Regions from separate parts of the Yersinia antarctica genome, predicted to be linked through region 3. Evidence: predicted binding sites of a transcription regulator. Region 3 holds the regulator's gene; each other region holds the start of a gene.

Region 1 (3,713 bases), 4.1 Mb from region 3:
CTGATTGAGAACGGTATTTTGAAAGGTTACATGCAGGATAAGTTGAACGCGCGCCTGATGGGCGTTGCACCGACCGGTAATGGCCGCCGTGAATCCTACGCGCACTTGCCAATGCCACGGATGACCAATACCTATATGCTGGCCGGTAAATCGACACCGGAAGAGATTATCGCCAGTGTGGAATATGGCCTGTACGCGCCTAACTTTGGCGGCGGTCAGGTGGATATTACATCCGGCAAGTTTGTGTTCTCAACCTCCGAAGCTTACTTAATCGAAAAAGGTAAAATCACCCGTGCGGTGAAAGGGGCCACTTTGATTGGTTCTGGCATCGAAGCCATGCAGCAGATTTCGATGGTCGGCAACGATCTGGCGCTGGATAAAGGTGTCGGCGTTTGCGGCAAAGAGGGGCAAAGCCTGCCAGTTGGCGTCGGCCAACCTACTTTGAAGTTAGACAATCTGACGGTGGGTGGCACGGCGTAGGGGTTGATAGTTGGATGCTCAGTTTAGTTCTCAACTGGGCATCCAATAGCTATAGTATATTCAGCGATATCCCTGATATACCTCAGCCACTCGTTTAAAGTACTCGGTCAAATAGTCGATACAGACCTGAACTTTAAGTGGCATTTTATCTTTCTCGGTATAGAGCGCATATACTGGGCGCGGATCTGAATGGTATTTTTTAAACAGTATTTCCACCTCGCCGCGTTTAATTTCCTCTATTACCCACATTAACGGTGCGTAAGCAATACCCGCCCCCGCGTTAAGCCAACGGATCATGGTTTGTGAGTCATTGGTGACAAAGCGGCCCTGTGGCGATATTTGCGTGGTAATACCTTCTGGCGCGATTAGCTCAAAGTTACTGTCTGGTCGCACGCTATATTCCAGCCAGGAGAAATTGGTCATATCACTGGGTTTTTCTGGTGTACCATGTTGTGCTAAATAACTTTTGGCGGCGCAGACCACCATCGGCATGGAACCAAGGCGGCGTGAAAATAGCCCCGAATCCTGTAATGCACCAACGCGGACCACCACATCTAAACCATCAGCAATTAAATCCGGTGCCGGAATGCCGGTGACCAGATTAACGGATAGGCCGGGATACTCTTTCAACATCTCTGCTGTCATCGTTGCCAGTACATTTTGTGCCATCGTCGATGAGCAGCCGATGCGTAAGGTTCCGGTTGGGGTGTTGTTAAAGGCATAGAGTTGTTCATGGACTTCCTGTACTTCCTGCAACATGCGCCGACAACCCTGATAGTAAATTCGGCCTGCCTCAGTTAAACCAATGCGGCGAGTACTGCGGTTAAGCAGCTTAACATTCAGCTCGGTTTCCAGTTTTGACACTGTTTGGCTAATCGACGACACACTCATTTCTAACTGCCGTGCGGCGCCAGTAAAAGACCCACACTCAACCACCTTGGCAAATACTGACATCCGTTTTAGTCTTTCCATGGTTCACCCTGAGTTGATTGCTAACGCTTGATTGTTAACTGTAGCTTAAAAGTGATTTAGATCACACATCGTAGATAAGGTGATAATAAGCAGGCTAATATACTGCTGTCGGGAGAATCGTTTTAGGTTTGCAAGCCACGCTGTCGAAGTGTTATCTCGCCTCGCTAAGGTTACAGTCATGTTGCTTAGTTAAGTTTAACCTACAAGTTAGTCTTATGGCTGGTTCACCGGCACCCTATAATAGAAAGGATCTACAGAATGACGTTGCTTCCGGTGATGGTGATATTTGGCCTCTCTTTTCCGCCAATATTTTTTGAGTTGCTCCTTTCGCTGGCGCTGTTCTTTGTTTTGCGCCGTGTGCTACAACCTACTGGTATTTATGAGTTTGTCTGGCATCCAGCACTCTTTAATACCGCGCTGTATTGTTGTCTTTTCTATTTAATATCCCGTCTTTTTTCCTGAGGTCGCCGTGAGTACTTTTTCATTAAAAATAATCCGTATCGGCATCACCTTATTGGTGGTTTTACTGGCGGTTATCGCTATTTTCAAAGTTTGGGCTTTTTATACCGAATCACCCTGGACCCGTGATGCCAAATTCACTGCCGATGTGGTGGCTATCGCACCGGATGTCAGTGGCTTGATCACCGATGTGCCGGTAAAAGACAATCAACTGGTGCAGAAAGGGCAGATTTTGTTTGTTATTGACCAACCGCGCTACCAGCAGGCGTTGGCTGAAGCCGAGGCCGATGTGGCCTATTACCAAACACTGGCGGCGGAGAAACAACGTGAATCCGGCCGGCGGCAACGTTTGGGGATTCAGGCGATGTCACAAGAAGAAATTGACCAGTCCAACAACGGATTACAAACCGCCAGGCATCAGTTGGCAAAAGCTATCGCGGTACGAGATTTAGCCAAACTTGATCTGGAACGCACCACCGTGCGCGCGCCTGCACAAGGCTGGGTGACGAATCTGAATGTTCATGCCGGGGAGTTTATTAACCGTGGCGCTACCGCTGTTGCACTGGTGAAAAAAGATACTTTCTATATTTTGGCCTATTTGGAAGAGACCAAGCTGGAGGGGGTTAAAGCCGGGTATCGGGCGGAAATCACCCCACTGGGCAGCAACCGTATTTTGCACGGTACTGTCGACAGTGTCTCCGCCGGTGTCACCAACAGCAGCAGCAGTGTCGATAGCAAAGGGTTGGCGACGATTGACAATAATCTGGAATGGGTGCGGTTGGCGCAACGAGTACCGGTGAAGATCCGTTTGGACAGTGAAGATCAACAGCATCCCTATCCCGCAGGGACGACGGCTACCGTGGTGATAACCGGGGCGACTGATCGCAATCCTAATCAGGCTTCACCGATTGTTAAGTTGATGCATCGCCTGCGTGAGTTTGGTTAAGATGAACAGCCCGACATTTATTCGCCTGCGCTTTGCGTTCAAACTCAGTTTTGCCATTGTGGCCGCGCTGTTTCTGGGCTTTCATCTGCAATTGGAAACACCACGTTGGTCGGTGCTGACGGCGGCCATTGTTGCTGCTGGCCCGGCATTTGCTGCGGGCGGTGAGCCATTCTCTGGTGCGATTCGTCATCGAGGCTGGTTACGTATTATCGGGACATTCATCGGCTGTATTGGTGGTTTGGTTATCATCGTTCTGACTATCAGAGCACCAGTATTAACCCTGATGCTTTGCTGTTTGTGGGCTGGCGTTTGTACTTGGATCTCCTCACTGGTTCGGGTTGAGAACTCTTACGCATTCGGGCTGGCGGGTTACACTGCGCTGATTATCATTGTCACCACCGGTGAAACGCCATTACTGACACCGCAGTTTGCTGTCGAGCGCTGTAGCGAGATTGTGCTGGGGATCGTCTGCGCGGTGATGGCGGATCTGCTGTTTTCACCACGATCGATCAAGCAGGATATTGATCGTCTGGTCGATAAGGTGCTGGTAGATCAATATAAATTATTGCAGTTATGTATTCGTCCGGCAGAAAAAAACGATATCGATCGGGCCTGGAATGATCTGGTTAAAAATACCACGGCACTGAATGGGATGCGTAGTTATCTGATGATGGAATCTTCCCGCTGGCAGCGTTGTAACCGCCGCTTACGGGTGTTGCACACGGCGTCATTAGCCCTGATCACTCAAGCCTGCGAAACCTATCTGGTATTGATCAATCATCCCGACTTACTCAGTGCCGAGCTGAACGTGATGCTGAGTGAACCGGCAGAGACGCCGGCTGAAATTCATCAGCAG
Region 2 (3,713 bases), 3.6 Mb from region 3:
GTCGGCGTTCACTGCCAGCGACAATAACAGTGGTGTATCTCCGCCATTATCATTGCCCAGCCACTCTTCTTCCAGTAACTCAACCTGATGCAGTAACGCGAGCAGTTTCTGCCCTTGTTCGGTTGGCCGTGGTGGCACGGTGCGCACCAGCAGCGGTTGTCCGAACAGATTCTCCAACTGCTTGATGCGTTGAGATACCGCCGATTGGGTGATGCAAAGTTTTTGTGCAGCGCGTTCAAAACCGCGTTCACGGATCACCGCGTCCAGCGCTTGTAGCGTACGGTAGTCTGGGCGTTTCATCGGAGTCATCTCTCCAAATATTAAGTCGATACAGCACTATGCCACATTTTAGCCAGTTTGTTATGACAGGATGCCAAGGTGTCAGCCACAAATAAACCGGCATAACTGTGATCCGGCTAGAATTAACTACCACGCGAGTTGGCTTTATTCACACAATCACCACTGCGGATGCTCTATAATGACCTCAGGTTTTCTTTCACATCAAGGCGTGAACTTACCATGACTCAGGATGAACTTAAAAAAGCAGTGGGCTGGGCAGCATTAGATTATGTAAAACCTGGTACCATCGTTGGGGTCGGCACTGGCTCGACCGCAGCACATTTTATTGACGCACTTGGCTCCATCAAAGGCCAGATAGAGGGGGCGGTTTCCAGCTCTGATGCCTCTACTGCCAAACTGAAAAGTTACGGCATCCACGTATTCGATTGTAATGAAGTGGATGTATTGGATATCTATGTTGATGGCGCTGATGAAATTAACGACCAGATGCAGATGATCAAAGGCGGTGGTGCTGCGCTGACCCGCGAGAAAATCATTGCTGCTATTGCTCGTCAGTTTATCTGCATCGCGGATGCGTCCAAGCAGGTTGCTATACTGGGTAAGTTCCCGCTGCCGGTTGAAGTTATCCCAATGGCCCGCTCTTATGTGGCTCGTGAACTGGTTAAGCTGGGTGGCTTACCGGAGTATCGTCAGAACGTCCTGACTGATAACGGCAACGTTATTTTGGATGTCCACAATCTGAGTATTTTGGATGCCATTGCGTTAGAAAATAAAATCAATGGTATTGCCGGTGTCGTTACGGTCGGCCTATTTGCTAATCGGGGGGCTGATGTGGCACTGATTGGCACCGCCGACGGCGTTAAGACCATAAAATTAAAGTGATCGGTTAACTCGCTCTCAGGATGAGGTTCGCTACTTCATCCTGAAAGTTTTTTTGCCTTTAAATATCTTTTCTTAAAATCGCTAAATTTGGTGATATATATCACATTTCTTCATTTCGTTTTATTAACCTGCCATTAACCCTCTTCACGCCAGTTTTTTATTCCATAAATTAACATTGACACTGATTGTTATGCTGGCTGGCAGGCAATCGTTTGTATTGCTGCCCGCGTAATATTTGTTATGTTGACAGGGTGCTGACCGGATTCATTCGATAGCGGCAGCCACATCTGAAGTCTGAAAATAGGGTCGGGGACATGGCAAAAGTATCACTGGAGAAAGACAGAATTAAGTTTCTGTTAGTGGAAGGGGTGCACCAGAGCACGGTTGATAATCTGCGTGCTGCCGGATATAGCAATATTGAATATCATAAAGGTGCCTTAGACACCGAATCACTGAAAGCATCGATCAAAGATGCTCACTTCATCGGCATTCGATCGCGTACGCATCTGTCTGAAGAAGTTTTTGCGGCAGCAGAAAAATTAGTCGCGGTAGGTTGTTTCTGTATCGGTACCAATCAGGTTGATTTAAAAGCGGCTACCAAACGCGGTGTGCCGGTATTCAATGCACCTTTCTCCAATACCCGTTCGGTAGCTGAAATGGTACTGGGCGAGTTACTGCTGATGTTCCGAGGCATTCCATCGGCTAACGCCAAAGCTCACCGTGGTGAGTGGAACAAGCTGGCGGTGGGTTCCTATGAAGCCCGTGGCAAGAAGCTGGGCATTATCGGTTATGGTCATATCGGTACCCAACTCGGGATTCTGGCAGAGAGTGTCGGGATGAAAGTATTTTTCTACGATATCGAAAATAAACTGTCGTTAGGGAATGCACAGCAGGTGCGTCACCTGTCTGATCTACTGAATATGAGTGATGTGATTAGCCTGCATGTGCCGGAAAACCACTCCACTAAAAACATGATTGGCCCTGAACAGTTGGCTCTGATGAAGCCGGGTGCGATGCTGATTAACGCCTCACGCGGTACCGTGGTCGATATCCCGGCCTTATGTGATGCGTTGGCCAGCAATCATTTGGCAGGCGCGGCAATCGACGTATTCCCTGAAGAGCCTGCAACTAATAAGGACCCGTTCAATTCACCCTTGTGCGAGTTTGATAATGTGTTGCTAACACCACATATTGGTGGTTCCACTCAGGAAGCGCAGGAAAATATCGGTGATGAAGTGGCAGGTAAGCTGGCGAAGTATTCCGACAACGGCTCAACGCTGTCTGCGGTCAACTTCCCTGAGGTTTCTCTGCCTGCTCACGGCGATAATACCCGCCGTCTGTTGCATATCCATGAGAACCGCCCAGGCATCCTGACCAGCATTAACAAAATCTTTGCCGAACAGAATGTCAACATTGCGGCACAGTATCTGCAAACCAGTGCTGAAATCGGTTATGTCGTCATTGATGTTGAGACTGATGATGCGGAAAATGCAGAAAAAGCATTGCAGGCGATGAAGGCGATCCCGGGAACTATCCGTGCTCGTTTGCTTTACTAATAACTATTTGTATTGAATGACTAAACACCCGCTATCTATAAAATATCGGGTGTTTTTTTATTTTGCAGGATTATCTCTTACCACTGCCACACTTTTGTTGGTGTCACTATCTCTGGCAATGGTACATCCCAAAGCTCACAGGGCAAGTGCTCTACCCATTGGCAATCATGGGCCAGGCCAATAGGATAAGGGCGCCCTTGCTGCCAGTGTTGCAGCGTACGGTCATAAAAGCCACCACCCATACCTAAACGTTGCCCGAGGCTATCAAACGCCACTAACGGGGTTATTACCATATCCAATTGGTTTAGTGGCAGAACTTCTCGCACATCTAATTGTGGTTCAAGGATTTTCAGGCGATTACGGATAAGCGTGCTATCAGGGCGATAACGCAGAAATAATAAATTACCGGGGCTGAAAGGGTGCAAAACCGGCAGATAAACCTGTTTTTGTTGCTGCCATAGCAGCTCAATAATGGGGCGGGTATTGAGTTCACCATCGAAGGAGAGGAACACGGCAATGGTGTTAGCCTGACGGATTCTGTCATGCTCAGCGATATGCTTTGCCGCCAGATGCGCTGACTGATGCTGTTGTTCCGCAGTCAACAGACGCCGACGTTCACGAATCTCACTACGAATCTTTTGTCGCTCAAGGGCATATTGCGCAGTCAAAGGCATATTATTTATTCAAAAATATGTTGTTAATTTAAAGGATAATTTTTTGATTAAAAAGACATTTTATTGATTCGGAAGATATATTGCTGATGCCAGTAGACAGCCAATGTAAAACGAACGTGATAACCCCAAATGCTGGTTAATCGATAAAGAGAGGATCTCCGAGATGCCGCCGCAGGCTGTAACCCTTGAACCCATGGTTCAAGGTGAACGCAGCGTCGCAACCTTAAGGCTTCTCGGCGGACCGAGCATGCGCACCAGTTACGGAGTCACTACATTCTGTTGGTATTAAATATCGGCTCAG
Region 3 (3,713 bases):
AGGCTCAGGCGTCAGCAGCAAGCGCAAAATCTTCTGATATGCCTCTAGCGCCTGATGGGCATTCTTACGCAGTAAACCGCTCTGCCACTGAGGCCACAGCCATAGGGCGCTGGCAAAGGCCAATGCGCAGCCAATTAAGGTATCTAGCAATCGCGGAACCAAGAAGTCAGCGCCTTCTCCGGTCAATAATTGCAAGATATAGACTGCGGTTATGGTTCTGCCAACAACAGATAGCCCGTAGTTTTTACGTTGAACCAGATAAGCGGCAAGGGTAATGAGCAGCATAATGCCAAGGGTGGCACCCTCTGGCATTGGCAGATGCAATAGACCAGCTGCCAATATCAGCCCAATCAAGGTGCCGAGTGCACGGTGATGGATTCGTACCTTGGTGGCGTTATAACCGTTCTGCGTTACCAGCATCACAGTAAGCAAAATCCAATAAGGTTTGGGTAGATGAATTAAGTTACCGATATAGCTACCTGCTGCCAGTGTTACGCCCAGACGAGCCGCTTCCCGCAGTGCACCTGATTTGAACGACAGATAGCTGATCAACGCCGGCCAGAAAGGTTGTGGTTGTTGGCTGGACATCAGGTCACGGTCATACAGTGGTCGCCGGTCACTCAATAGCTGGGTCACGTGGCTGATATGGTAGTAGTAGAATTGTGCGACCGGGTTGTCTGGGTGTGCCTGTGCGATGCTTGCCAGTTCTGTCAGACCATCATCGGCAGTGAAATGCTCATCAGCATGGTGGTGATAGAGAATGTCGTTGGCGATGCTGCGCATTTGAGCTGAGATTTTCTGGCAATTACGGCGTATCACGCTCTCAATCTGTGTCTGCTCCATTAACTCTTGTGCTTTTTCTGGCTGAATCAGGGCCGCAGTAATGTGCTCTTGCAAATCGAGAGCCATTTGGAACAATCCCAACAACCGTTTTTGTTCTTTCTTCGTGGTGTTATGAATCAGATTAAATTGCTGATAAAGCTGATTAATCTTGTCCATAATCGCCTGTTGTCTGTCCAGCAGCGGCGGTATCGATTTTTCCGGCTCAAGGTGCTGAGCAAACAGGCTGTATTTGGTGTCACAATAATCGGCTAGTAAGCGATAAAGCTGACTCAAAGGTTCGCGAATCGGTTGATCCTTGCAGAGTCGGAACCATAACCCGTTAAACACCCCATACCACAGTGTCCCTACGGCACACAGCAACGGGGCTTGCCAGATCGGAGCGCGGCCCACCATGCTGAGGCTGAAAATAGCAGCAATCAGTGCCGCGGGTAACAAATGGCCATTCAATTGGCTAATCGCCCCACTCACTCCTAGAACTAATGCCAGGCTGAGCATGACAGCAGGCAACGGAATACCCCATAGCAGCAGTTGCTGGGTTAGGAAGCTACTCACAGTAAACAGCGCGCCGCCGACCAGCAGACGCCGGAAAAAATGTTGGTGTGGTGTATCCAGTGAGGCAATGTTGCAACAGGCGGGTATCAGAGAAAACATCAAGCCCAGCCGAAGTTCGCCGAGAGCGAACCCTAATGCTGCAGGCAGGCAGAGCACTAATGTTTGGCGTAGTGCGTAATTAACTTCAGGATGATAAATAAGCCGTTGCCATTTCATAAAGGCCCCAGAAATTTATTGATCACAAAAGATTAAAAAACTGATGCCGACAGTATCGGCACCAGTTTAGGGGGAATTAACGGGTGCCGTAGACGACAATCGTTTTACCGTGTGCGGAGATCAGGTTTTGATCTTCCAGCATTTTTAGTATCCGCCCCACGGTTTCGCGGGAGCAGCCAACTATCTGACCAATTTCCTGGCGGGTAATTTTAATCTGCATCCCATCTGGGTGGGTCATGGCATCAGGTTGTTTTGCCAGATTAAGCAGCGTTTGTGCAATACGCCCAGTCACATCAAGGAAAGCAAGGTTGCCCACTTTCTCAGATGTAATCTGTAAGCGACTCGCCATCTGTGAAGATAGGCGCATTAAAATATCTGGATTGACCTGAATCAGCTGACGGAATTTTTTGTAAGAAATTTCAGCCACTTCACAGGCGGTTTTTGCTCTAACCCAGGCGCTACGTTCTTGGCCTTCTTCAAATAATCCAAGTTCGCCGATGAAATCTCCCTGATTAAGATAGGAGAGAATCATCTCTTTACCTTCCTCATCTTTGATAAGCACCGCAACGGAGCCTTTCACGATGTAGTAAAGCGTTTCGGCCTTTTCACCTTGGTGAATCAGCGTACTCTTCGATGGATATTTGTGGATATGGCAATGAGACAGGAACCATTCGAGAGTCGGGTCTGTTTGTGGCTTGCCGAGAACCATTCGCTGTTATCCTCTGTTGTTATCGCTGCCTAACATAACAGGGCTCAGAGTTCCCTGTACGGCGTGCTTATAAAATACACTTTCTCGTAGCATATTAATTTGCTCAACTGCCGAAAGGTATAGCCAAGATACGTACCGGGTAGAAACCCTCCACTGAGTATTGAGAAGCTACCCTATTTAATTCTAGAAACAACACTTTCGGTTCTGTTTGTAGCACAGGATGAAGCCAGTGTCTTGTGTTGTATCGCTTCAGCATGATGAACATCGGGTTACATTGCCAGTTTGTAAATGAAAGGGTAGTCTGGATCAGAAAATTTAACCGGGAGCAAGAGTTATGCAGGCACGTGTAAAGTGGGTTGAGGGGCTGACATTTTTGGGTGAATCGGCATCAGGTCATCAGGTGTTGATGGACGGTAATGCTGGAGACAAAGCACCGAGTCCGATGGAAATGTTATTAATGTCAGCAGGCGGTTGTAGCGCGATTGATGTGGTCTCTATTTTACAAAAAGGCCGCAATGATGTGCGTGATTGCGAAGTGACATTAACCTCGCAGCGTCGCGAAGAGGCACCGCGTCTATTTACGCAAATCAACCTGCATTTTATTGTCAGCGGCAAAGGTCTGACCGACAAAATTGTGGAACGAGCCGTTGAGCTGTCAGCAGAAAAGTATTGCTCCGTCTCACTGATGTTGGGTAAAGCGGCGACGATTACCCACAGTTTTGAGATCCGTGACATCGCCTAAGCAAACCCTTCGTACTTGAAGCTGCAGGGTTGTTAGCTGCGTTCGCTCACCCGAATCACTTACTTATGTAAGCTCATCGGGATGAGTTCGTTTGCTGCCTACCTGCAGCTCCAATTACTTTGGGTTGGGATAGAGTCAAATTATTTTTTTCTCTCCAGCCATTGCTATACTGCGGCTTCAAGAATGAAGGAGATTAACCGATTTTCTCCCCTTCCAGCAACTGCTGCACTAGCGGCGCCATAATCAGCTCCATTGCCAGCCCCATTTTTCCGCCGGGTACCACCAATGTATTGATATTAGAGATAAATGATCCTTGCAACATCGCCAGTAAGTAAGGGAAATCAATTTGATCCAAACCCCGGAAATGAATAACCACAAAGCTTTCATCCAGTGACGGAATCGCTTTGGCAGCAAACGGATTTGATGTGTCAACGGTTGGCACGCGCTGGAAGTTGATATGAGTGCGTGAGAACTGCGGCGTAATGTAGTTGATATAATCATCCATGGAGCGCACTACGGAATCCATCACCGCTTCACGCGAATGGCCGCGTTCGCCGGTATCGCGTACTAATTTCTGAATCCACTCCAGATTGACGATAGGTACCACGCCCACCAACAGATCGACGTGTTTCGCCACATCATGATGTTCAG
Region 4 (3,713 bases), 2.8 Mb from region 3:
ATTACCGGCGACCACCAGCTATGAGCGTAATGATCTGGAAATGGGCGGCGACTACTCACAACTTTATGTCTTCCCGATGCACCAGTGCGTACCGCCACAGCATGAAGCGCGTAATGATTTTGATATCTTCGCGGCGATGGCCACCAAGCTGGGGGTGATTGATGCCTTTACCGAGGGCAAAGATGAGACTCAGTGGCTGAAAGCGATGTACGACGATATGAAGTCACAGGCCCGTACCGCACGGGTCGCCCTGCCGCCATTCGATATGTTCTGGCAATCGAACAACTACATTCGCTTCCCTATCCCCGAAGCGAACCAGCAGTGGGTACGCTTTGCTGATTATCGTGACAATCCATTGCTCAACCCGCTGGGTACCCCGTCTGGCAAGATTGAGATCTACTCCGATACTATCGCTAAAATGGAATACGCCGATTGTCAGGGGATCCCGACCTGGATGCCACCTCATGAATGGTATCGCGGGGTGGAAGCGAAGAAATATCCACTGTCGCTAAACACCGCACACCCAATCAACCGGCTGCATTCACAGTTAGATAACACACCACTACGTGAAAAATACGCCGTGGCCGATCGGGAAGCGATACTGATAAGCCCACAGGATGCCAAGGGGCGTAACATTGTTAATGGCGATTTAGTCCGTGCGTTCAATGACCGTGGGCAGATATTGGTAGGTGCTGTGGTATCTGAAGATGTACGTCCAGGGGTGGTGCGCATCAGCGAAGGGGCATGGTTTGACCCGGCGGATCCAGCGGTACCGGGTTCCCTTTGTAAGAACGGCAATATCAACTGCCTGACTTTCGATATTGGTTCTTCCAGTCTGGCGCAGGGTAACTGTGGGCAAATGGCGCAGCTTGAGATTGAGAAGTATACCGGACCGGTGCTGAAAAACACCGCGCATGCGGTTCCTGCTGGGGCTTAGCCACCAGAAGAACCAAGGGTTAAGCGTACCAACGGGCACTCCGGCGTTTCGCGTCGTTTACGGCCCGAACAGCACGCTTCCCCTTAGATTACTGACAAAGTCCCGGCCTATTGGCGGGGACTTTACTTTAATAGGGGTAGGCTAAAAGGTGGTCAAGAGACGGTTTTTATTCCCCAACAAGGAGCACTTCAATCCCACCTTTTCGTAATCCATTCAAACTTTCCTCTGGAATACCTTTATCGGTGATAACCATATGTATGCGCTGGGTATCAATTATTTTATGCAGGCTGGAGCGGTTAAATTTACTGGAATCAGTGACCACAATGATGCGTTCCGCGACTTCACACATTCGGCGATTTAGGCGAGCTTCGTCTTCATTATGCGTGCTCACACCGCGCTCAAGACTGATGGCGTCTACCCCCAGAAAAAGTATATCGAAATGATAATTTTGCAAGGACTGGTCAGCCTGATCCCCATAGAAGGAAAGGGACTGGCGGCGTAAGTGCCCTCCTGTCATCAGCAATTCCACGCCCTCAGCCTCAAGCAGCGCGTTCGCCACATTCATACCGTTTGTCATAGCAATGACCTCCTTATGATTACGCATATGACGCGCTATTTCATTAGTGGTCGTGCCCGAGTCTAGAATCACGCGGTGCCCAGGTTTAATAAGATTTGCAGCAACGCGAGCAATATCGCGTTTTAAAGAAATATTAAGGGAGCTTTTATCTTCTACCGTGGGTTCAACGCCAGGTGTGCCAGCATCACACACCAGCGCACCGCCGTATGCACGTACAGCAATCCCCTGCTTTTCCAGAAAGGCCAAATCGTTGCGGATAGTCACCGTAGAAACACCAAAGAATGACGATAAATCATTAACCTGAACACTTCCTTGCTGACGAAGCCGCTGAATGATCTGCTCACGCCTTTCACTGGTACCCGTTATACGCTTGTCCATTACTGAATCGGTATTGCTCATATCAGATCCTTCCCAAAAGCCTTTCGTTTCATTTCACTTTATCTATTAACACCTTTCTTTTGCCGGAAAGCAAGTCTTTACATCAGGCCAAACCGTGCTACCACCCGATAAAAAAGCCTTTCATTATGTTTCTTTTGCGAAACAGATCCCATTTCCATTATCTTTCGTTTTGTTTTTATCAACCCATAAAGCAGTATCAATGAAACAAACCGAAAGGCATAAGTAATCAAAACCCCATACGGAGAGGAAAGTGAAACATTTAACCGAGTTTGTGGCCGACCATAAGCACGATAAGCGATGTGGCATTTTTGCCGTCTGTTCTGCTCACCCATTGGTTCTGGAAGCAGCAATGCGCCACGCCCGGGACGCGCAATCCATCTTATTAATAGAAGCCACCTCCAATCAGGTGGATCAGTATGGCGGCTATACCGGTATGACCCCAGATGACTTCCGTGGTTTTGTTGAGCAAATGGCGGATAAACACCACTTCCCTCGCAATCAGTTGGTGTTAGGGGGCGATCATCTGGGGCCAAATCGCTGGCAAAACGCCCCAGCCGCAGAGGCTATGTTTCATGCAGAAGAACTTATTCGCCATTATGTCGCGGCTGGCTTTAAGAAAATTCACCTTGATTGCAGTATGTCTTGTGCAGATGACCCCGTGCCATTAACAGATGAAATCGTCGCCGGAAGAGCAGCAAGGCTTGCCTTAATTGCAGAACAGACCCGCAAGGAAAAACAAGGTTCGTCTGATCTGGTTTATGTTATTGGAACGGAAGTCCCTGTTCCAGGAGGAGCACATGAAACGCTGTCAACGCTGGTGGTCACCTCTCCCCAAGCGGCAAAAGCAACGCTTGAAGCTCATCGTCATGCTTTTGAACAACAAGGTCTGCACGACCTGTGGCCACGCATTATCGGGCTAGTCGTCCAACCCGGTGTAGAATTCGATCATACTCATGTTATTGATTATCAACCTGAGAAATCTCTTGCTCTGAGCCAGACTATCGAAGAGTTTGACACGATGGTCTTTGAAGCTCACTCCACCGATTACCAAACTCCGCTCGCCCTACAACAGCTAGTTCAGCACCACTTTGCCATTTTGAAAGTGGGTCCGGCACTCACTTTCGCGTTACGTGAAGCGCTATTTTCACTGGCCGGCCCCATTCCCGAACGAAACGCAACAAACCATCATGCGTTATGCAGCGAGTAGATACTCTAAAAATACCTCATTCGGTGAGCTGTATTCCAGAGATTTGCGCCCCCGAGTGTTGAGGATGTGCTCCAGTCTCGCAATATCTTCATCGCTGACGCCATTAAAATCGGTTCCTTTCGGATAAAACCGCCGTATCAGACCGTTGGTATGCTCATTCAACCCCCGCTCCCAGGAATGATAAGGCCGGGCAAAGTAAACCTTTGCGCCCGTTACCTGAGTGATGTCCTTATGTTTCGCAAACTCGGGTCCGTTATCTGCCGTCAGGGTTTTAAACTCGCAGAAAGTATTCGCCACGATGTCCCTGAACGCTTCCACGACGCTCTCAGCGCACTTATTGGGGAGTTTACGGATAATGACCTGCTTTGTGGCTTTGTCCACGACCGTCAGCAGGAATGACTTCTGGTCTTTGCCAAAAATCGTATCGATTTCAACATGCCCGGGAACCTGTTTGAGTTCAGCCTCAGCAGGCCTGTGCTCAATGCCAACCCTGTCCGGGATGGGCGTGCGTCCGGGCTCACCCGTATCATAGCGATAGCGTTTACCCCGGTGAGGGAGCTGAAGGTAAAGCTTACCGCCAGCCTGTCTGTCCG

What was found. Region 3 encodes CRP, which controls carbon source genes, mostly activating them, when cyclic AMP is high. Its sites were predicted from a motif close to ATGTGANNNNNNTCACAT; they were not measured.
Region 1: the regulator CRP is predicted to act here: its motif matches at 1,502-1,519, upstream of aaeR (HTH-type transcriptional activator AaeR).
Region 2: the regulator CRP is predicted to act here: its motif matches at 1,271-1,288, upstream of serA (phosphoglycerate dehydrogenase).
Region 4: the regulator CRP is predicted to act here: its motif matches at 2,048-2,065, upstream of ACWJJO_RS14450 (DeoR family transcriptional regulator).

Annotation. Positions count from the first base shown of each region.
Region 1 covers NZ_JBSJQF010000001.1:4,403,913-4,407,625, reverse strand. Annotated here, with positions in the region: gene tldD (metalloprotease TldD) at 1-480, shown strand, start outside; gene aaeR (HTH-type transcriptional activator AaeR) at 541-1,452, opposite strand; gene aaeX (p-hydroxybenzoic acid efflux pump operon protein AaeX) at 1,711-1,914, shown strand; gene aaeA (p-hydroxybenzoic acid efflux pump subunit AaeA) at 1,922-2,857, shown strand; gene aaeB (p-hydroxybenzoic acid efflux pump subunit AaeB) at 2,859-3,713, shown strand, end outside.
Region 2 covers NZ_JBSJQF010000001.1:3,906,361-3,910,073, reverse strand. Annotated here, with positions in the region: gene ACWJJO_RS18170 (LysR family transcriptional regulator ArgP) at 1-300, opposite strand, end outside; gene rpiA (ribose-5-phosphate isomerase RpiA) at 520-1,182, shown strand; gene serA (phosphoglycerate dehydrogenase) at 1,497-2,738, shown strand; gene ACWJJO_RS18155 (5-formyltetrahydrofolate cyclo-ligase) at 2,816-3,412, opposite strand; RNA gene ssrS (6S RNA) at 3,564-3,713, opposite strand, start outside.
Region 3 covers NZ_JBSJQF010000001.1:283,153-286,865, forward strand. Annotated here, with positions in the region: gene ACWJJO_RS01115 (YccS/YhfK family putative transporter) at 1-1,611, opposite strand, end outside; gene crp (cAMP-activated global transcriptional regulator CRP) at 1,688-2,320, opposite strand; gene ACWJJO_RS01125 (OsmC family protein) at 2,655-3,062, shown strand; gene ACWJJO_RS01130 (phosphoribulokinase) at 3,256-3,713, opposite strand, start outside.
Region 4 covers NZ_JBSJQF010000001.1:3,115,917-3,119,629, forward strand. Annotated here, with positions in the region: gene torA (trimethylamine-N-oxide reductase TorA) at 1-937, shown strand, start outside; gene ACWJJO_RS14450 (DeoR family transcriptional regulator) at 1,104-1,913, opposite strand; partial or broken gene ACWJJO_RS14455 (class II D-tagatose-bisphosphate aldolase non-catalytic subunit) at 2,164-3,066, shown strand; gene ACWJJO_RS14460 (IS30 family transposase) at 3,106-3,713, opposite strand, start outside.